Regions from separate parts of the Streptomyces sp. NPDC051109 genome, predicted to be linked through region 2. Evidence: riboswitches for the same ligand, from Rfam matches in the RefSeq annotation. Region 2 holds a riboswitch; each other region holds the start of a gene.

What was found. Region 2 has a riboswitch for thiamine pyrophosphate ahead of thiO (glycine oxidase ThiO). Riboswitches for the same ligand answer to the same signal wherever they lie in the genome.
Region 1: linked by a shared signal. The riboswitch ahead of thiC (phosphomethylpyrimidine synthase ThiC) and the one ahead of thiO (glycine oxidase ThiO) in region 2 are both predicted to bind thiamine pyrophosphate.
Region 3: linked by a shared signal. The riboswitch ahead of ACIBAD_RS13250 (thiamine ABC transporter substrate binding subunit) and the one ahead of thiO (glycine oxidase ThiO) in region 2 are both predicted to bind thiamine pyrophosphate.

Annotation. Positions count from the first base shown of each region.
Region 1 covers NZ_JBITFF010000013.1:54,551-56,810, forward strand. Annotated here, with positions in the region: gene ACIBAD_RS23505 (YibE/F family protein) at 1-1,028, opposite strand, end outside; TPP riboswitch at 1,101-1,246, shown strand; gene thiC (phosphomethylpyrimidine synthase ThiC) at 1,241-2,260, shown strand, end outside.
Region 2 covers NZ_JBITFF010000026.1:27,186-29,445, reverse strand. Annotated here, with positions in the region: gene ACIBAD_RS32710 (FAD-dependent oxidoreductase) at 1-967, opposite strand, end outside; TPP riboswitch at 1,073-1,185, shown strand; gene thiO (glycine oxidase ThiO) at 1,330-2,260, shown strand, end outside.
Region 3 covers NZ_JBITFF010000005.1:455,807-458,066, reverse strand. Annotated here, with positions in the region: gene ACIBAD_RS13250 (thiamine ABC transporter substrate binding subunit) at 1-957, opposite strand, end outside; TPP riboswitch at 1,046-1,150, opposite strand; gene rlmN (23S rRNA (adenine(2503)-C(2))-methyltransferase RlmN) at 1,177-2,260, opposite strand, start outside.

The sequences.
Region 1 (2,260 bases), on a different contig from region 2:
TCGTCCAGCACACCGAGGGATCCGATGATGATGCCCGCGAGCAGCAGGCCGCTCATGTCGATCTCCGGGTAGAGCCCGTGGATCAGCCCGGTGTTGTCGTCGGTGTTTCCGCTGAGGAACGCCCAGTCGACGAACACCGAGCCCAGCAGCCCGATCAGCAGCAGCGAGGCGAGCGTGCCCAGAACGGCGACGGAGGTACGGGCGCTCAGTCCGTGGCACATGTAGAGCGCGATGAGCATGATCGCGCTGGCGCCGACGACCGCGACGACCAGCGGGTTCGAGCCCTGGAGGATCGCCGGCAGGATGAAGAGTGTCAGCACGCCGAAGCTGACGACCAGCGCGATCAGAGCGAACAGGCCGCGCATCCGGCCGACGACGACCACCGCTACCGCGAAGATCGCGGCCAGCACCGCCAGGGGCAGCTTGCGGTTCACGTCGACCACGGAGTACTGGAGATCCCGGGGCGCGTCCGGCGCGTACGCGACGACCACCTCTTGGCCGTCCTTCAACTGCCGTGGTGCGCCCGGCTGGACGATCTCGAAGAACGTGCGGCCCTTGTCGGGTCCGGTGGTGACCTCGATGGTGGCCTTCTTGCACTCGCCGGTCTGCGCGGCCTTGGCCTCGCGCCCCTCCGGGGTGGAGACACTGCCGGTGGCCGGCACCTGCGAGGCGTTCACGGATTTGCAGTCGACCTGTTCGAGCGCGGTGACGACGCCCTGCTGGGTCTGCCGGTCGAAGCCCACCCCGGAGCGCTCGTGGGCGGGTGCGCCGCCCGGCCAGAGCACCACCATGCCGACGAAGACGGCGACGGCGAAGGGGATCAGGACCGCCGCGATGACCTTGCGCAGGTGCTTCGAGACGGGGGCCGCTGGTCCGTGGCCGTGGGAATGACCGTGGGAGTGGCCCTGGGCCGGGCCCTGGGCATGTCCGTGGTCATGCCCGTGGTCATGCCCGTGGCCCCCGTGTGCGTGGTCGTTGTGACCCGTGGGCTCGGTGGGCTGGGTGGGAGGCTGCGGCGAGGACGTCACCGGCAGATCATCGCAAGAGTTGAGGGGGCCCACTGTTCAGCACGCCACAGATGACGCTAGCGTGGGGGCACCTTTGCACAACGCGGGAGCTCGGAGCACCGGGCTGAGAGGGCGCTGATCACCGTACGCGCAGCACACATGCGTGCGGGAAGAGGCTGCGTCGACCGCCGAACCTGTTACCGGGTAATGCCGGCGTAGGGAGATCAGGTCTCATGACCATTCATGACGCACGCACGCCTGCCGTCAGCCAGGACGGCGACGGCCCCACCGAGCGCCAGCCGGGCTGGCACAAGGGCTACGTGGCGGGCTCCCGCCCCGACATCCGGGTGCCGGTCCGCCAGGTCCACCTCACCAATGGCAAGGACGTGACGCTCTACGACACGTCCGGGCCGTACACCGACCCGCAGATCGAAACCGACGTACGGCGCGGCCTGCCGCCGCTGCGCGAGAACTGGATCATCGGCCGCGGTGACACCGAGGAGTACGCGGGCCGCCCCGTGCGCCCCGAGGACGACGGCATCAAGCACACCTCGCCGCGCGGTGGCCTCAAGAACCTCGACGCGGTCTTCCCGGGCCGCCCGCGCCAGCCCCGCCGGGGCCGTGGCGGTGCCGCCGTCACGCAGCTCGCGTACGCCCGCCGCGGTGAGATCACCCCGGAGATGGAGTACGTCGCGATCCGCGAGAACGTCTCCCCCGAGGTCGTCCGCGAGGAGATCGCCGCCGGTCGCGCGGTGCTCCCCGCGAACGTGAACCACCCGGAGATCGAGCCGATGATCATCGGCAAGCGATTCCTGGTGAAGGTCAACGCCAACATCGGCAACTCCGCGGTCACCTCCTCGATCGAGGAGGAGGTCGACAAGATGACCTGGGCGACGAAGTGGGGCGCCGACACGGTCATGGACCTCTCGACCGGTCGCAACATCCACACCACCCGCGAGTGGGTGCTGCGCAACTCCCCTGTCCCGATCGGCACCGTGCCGCTGTACCAGGCGCTGGAGAAGGTCGATGGCCGTGCCGAGGACCTGACCTGGGAGATCTACAAGGACACGGTCATCGAGCAGGCCGAGCAGGGCGTCGACTACATGACGGTCCACGCCGGCGTGCTGCTGCCGTACGTGCCGCTGACCGCCCGCCGCAAGACCGGCATCGTTTCCCGCGGCGGCTCGATCATGGCCGCGTGGTGCCTGGCGCACCACAAGGAGAACTTCCTCTACACGAACTTCGAGGAGCTC
Region 2 (2,260 bases):
AGAAGTACGGCACCGGGTCGTAGACCTGCGCCGCCTTCCCCACCACGATGTTCGCCGCGACCACCCGCGGCCCCTGCAGGGCGTTGTCCCAGTGGTGCACGAGCAGCCGCGCCCCGTAGCGGGCCGACGGGAACGACGCGCAGTCGCCGACCGCGTACACCCCCGGCAGGGAGGTGCGCAGGTACTCGTCCGCCACGATCGCGCCTTCCGGCCCGAGCTCGACCCCCGAGTCCGCGAGCCACCGGGTCGCCGGCCGGGCCCCGATGCCCACGACCACCGCGCCCGCGGGCAGCTCCCGCCCGTCCGCGAGCAGGACCCGCCCGGACTCCACCGAGGACACCTTGGCTCCGGTCAGCAGGGCCGCCCCGGACTCCTCGTACCAGCGGGCCATGGGGGCCGCGACCTCCGCGGGCAGCGCCCCGGCCAGCACCCGGTCGGCAGCTTCGACCACGGTCACCGCGCAGCCCGCCTCGCGGGCCGCGGTGGCGAACTCGGCGCCGATCCAGCCCGCCCCGACCACCACGGTCGCCGGGGTCCGGGCCAGCACCGGCCGCAGCCGGGCCGCGTCGTCGAGGGTGCGCAGCAGGTGCACTCCGGGGACGCCCTCGGAGCCGGGCAGGGTCAGCGGTTCGGCGCCGGTCGCCAGGACCAGCACCTCGTACGGGACCGGGCCCGCCTCGGTGTCCAGCTCGCGCTCGGCGGCCCGCAGCCCGGTGACCTCCACCCCGAGCCGGAGCACGACGCCGAGCCCCTCGAAGTCCACGTCGAACGCGGAGTCCTCGGCCTTGCCGAGCAGCACCGCCTTCGACAGCGGCGGCCGGTCGTACGGCTGGTGGGGCTCGGCGCCCAGCAGGGTCACGGGGCCGCGCCACCCCTGCTCCCGCAGCGCGACCGCGGTCTGCACCCCGGCCATTCCGGCGCCGACGATGACGACGCCGCTCTGAGTCTGTTCCGTCTGCTCGCTCACAGCGCCCAGCCTAGCGATCTGACACCTCGTCAGGAACAGTGGCCCGGCGCGGCGGCCGGGGAGGCAGCCTTACCCGCCCCCGGCGCCGGGGTTAGGCTGGCGCCTGTTACCTATCGCGGGAGTCCGGGCGGACCGGGCTGAGAGGGAGGCTGAGCGGCCTCCGACCGTACGAACCTGATCCGGGTCATGCCGGCGAAGGGAGGGGCTGGACGCCCATGCACTCATCTCGGAAGGGATCCGGAGCGGGATCCCCGGGGTCCACCGGATCCACAGGGTCCACTCGGTCCACCGGGTCCACTGGGTCCACAGGGTCCACTCGGTCCACGGGGTCCACTGGGTCCACCGGGTCCGACGTCCTCGTCATCGGGGGCGGGATCATCGGCCTGGTCACCGCCTGGCGGGCGGCCCGGCGCGGACTGCGGACGGTACTCGCCGATCCGGCGCCCGGCGGCGGCGCCGCGCAGGTCGCGGCCGGCATGCTCGCCGCCGTCACGGAGCTGCACTACGGCGAGGAGACCCTGCTGGGCCTCAACGTCGCCTCGGCCGCCCGCTACCCCGAGTTCGCCGCCGAGCTGGCCGAGGCCAGCGGCGGGATGGACATCGGCTACCGCGCCTGCGGCACCCTCGCCGTGGCCCTCGACGCCGACGACCGGCTGCACCTGCGCGAACTGCACGCCCTCCAGCGCCGCTGCGGCCTGGAGTCCGAGTGGCTCACCGGCCGCGAGTGCCGCCGCCTGGAGCCGATGCTGGCCCCCGGCGTGCGGGGCGGGCTGCGCGTGGACGGCGACCACCAGGTCGATCCGCGCCGGCTGGCGGCCGCGCTGCTGGCCGCCTGCGAGGGCGCCGGCGCGGAGATCCGCCGGGCGGCCGCGGAGCGGCTGCTGACCGCCGCCGACCGGGCCGTGGGCGCGCGGCTCGACGACGGTACGGAGCTGCGCGCCGACCAGGTGGTCCTGGCCGCCGGCTCGCTCAGCGGCCGGCTGGCCGGCGTACCGGCGCAGGTGCTGCCCCCCGTACGGCCGGTGAAGGGACAGGTGCTGCGCCTCGCGGTGCCGGCGGCGTACGCGCCGTTCCTGTCGCGGACGGTACGGGCGGTGGTCCGCGGCAGCCACGTCTACCTGGTGCCGCGCGAGAACGGCGAGCTCGTCGTCGGGGCCACCAGCGAGGAACTCGGCTGGGACACCACGGTCACCGCGGGCGGGGTGTACGAGCTGCTGCGCGATGCCCACGAACTGGTGCCCGGCATCACCGAGCTGCCGCTGACCGAGACGCGGGCCGGACTGCGCCCCGGAT
Region 3 (2,260 bases), on a different contig from region 2:
CACGAACATCTGGAGCGGCATGTCCTCCTGGAACTTCTTGCTCAGCAGGAAGTCGAGGAGCGCCTTGCCGCCCTCCTCGTTCTTCGCTCCCTTGAGCAGGCCCGCGAACTCGACCTGCCGGAAGCAGGTGCCGGTGGCCACGCCCGTGGGGGCCTCGGCCGGCTGGGGCTCCCCGTACAGGACCTCGACCGGCGGGCTGGAGGCGTACGAGACGACCAGCGGCCGGTCGCCCTTGGCCTTCTTGCCGCCCGCGGAACCGGAGAAGCGCTCGTTGTAGGCCTGCTCCCAGCCGTCGACGACCTCGACTCCGTTGGCCTTCAGCTTGCTCCAGTAGTCCTTCCAGCCGTCCTCCCCGTACTTGCCGACGGAGGCGAGCAGGAAGCCGAGGCCCGGCGAGGAGGTCGCCGCGTTCTCGGTGACCAGCAGGTTCTTGTACTCGGGCTTGACCAGGTCGTCCAGCGTCTGCGGCGGGGCGAGCTTCTTGTCGGCGAAGTACGCCTTGTCGTAGTTGACGCAGATGTCGCCGGAGTCGATCGGGGTGACCCGGTGCTCCTTGTCGAGCACGTACTCGGGCTTCACGTCGGCCAGGCCCTTGGCCTCGTACGGCGTGAAGATCCCGTTGTCGAGGGCGCGCGAGAGGAGCGTGTTGTCCACACCGAAGAAGACGTCGCCGCGCGGGGAGCCCTTGGTGAGGATCTCCTGGTTGAGGGCGGCGCCCGCGTCCCCGGACTTCAGGACCTTGACGGTGTAGCCGCTCTGCTGCTCGAACTCCTTGAGGACCGTGTCGGTCACGTTGAAGGAGTCGTGCGAGACGAGCGTGACCGTCTTGGACTTCGGCGCACCGCTCGCGCCGGCCCCGGACTCGTCCTTGCCCTTGCCGCCGCCGCACGCGGCGAGCGTGCTGACACCGAGGGCCGCGGCCAGCGCCGCACCCGCGATCTTCCTGGTGGTGCTCACGGAACATTCCTCCTGGGTTGACCAGGAGAAGACGCGGCCCTGCCCGGGCGCTCCGGTGGAGCGGGGCGCCCGGGCAGGGCGCAACAGCTTGAGGTGGTGACCGAACTTCCTACCCAGAATGACCTGGGCAAGGTTCAGAGGGTCTGCGGCGTTGCCGCACTCTCAGCGCTGTGGCGCTCCCCTGTCGGAATATGAGTATTCAGATATACGCGGGTCAGCCTACCGCTCGCTCGCGGCGAGCTGACCGCAGGCGCCGTCGATCTCCTGGCCGCGGGTGTCCCGGACGGTCACCGGGACGCCGTGGCGGGCGATGGCCTCGACGAAGGCCTTCTCGTCCTCGGGACGCGAGGCGGTCCACTTGGAGCCCGGCGTCGGGTTCAGCGGGATCAGGTTGACGTGGACGCGCTTGCCCTTGAGCAGCCGGCCGAGGAGGTCGCCGCGCCAGGCCTGGTCGTTGATGTCGCGGATCAGGGCGTACTCGATGGAGATACGGCGGCCGGACTTCTCGGCGTACTCCCAGGCCGCGTCGAGGACCTCGCGGACCTTCCAGCGGGTGTTCACGGGGACGAGGGTGTCGCGCAGCTCGTCGTCCGGCGCGTGCAGCGAGACCGCGAGGCGGCATTTGAAGCCCTCGTCGGCGAAGCGCAGCATCGCCGGGACCAGGCCGACGGTGGAGACGGTGATCCCGCGCTGCGACAGGCCGAGGCCGTCGGGCTCGGGGTCGGTGAGGCGGCGGATGGCGCCGACGACCCGCTTGTAGTTGGCCAGCGGCTCGCCCATGCCCATGAAGACGATGTTGGACAGGCGGGCCGGGCCGCCGGGGACCTCGCCGTCGCGCAGCGCGCGCATGCCGTCGACGATCTGGTGGACGATCTCGGCGGTGGACAGGTTGCGGTCCAGGCCCGCCTGGCCGGTGGCGCAGAACGGGCAGTTCATGCCGCAGCCGGCCTGCGAGGAGATGCACATGGTGACCCGGTCGGGGTAGCGCATCAGCACGGACTCGACGAGCGTGCCGTCGTGCAGCTTCCACAGGGTCTTGCGCGTGGTGTCGTCGTCGCACGAGATGTGCCGGACGACGTTCATCAGCTCGGGCAGCAGCTCCTGCTGGAGCTTCTCCCGCGAGCCCGCCGGGATGTCGGTCCACTCGGCCGGGTCGTGCGCGTACCGGGCGAAGTAGTGCTGCGAGAGCTGCTTGGCCCGGAAGGGCTTCTCGCCGATCGCGGCGACCGCCTCGCGACGCTCCTCGGGCGTGAGGTCGGCGAGGTGCCGGGGCGGCTTCTTGGCCCCGCGAGGGGCGACGAAG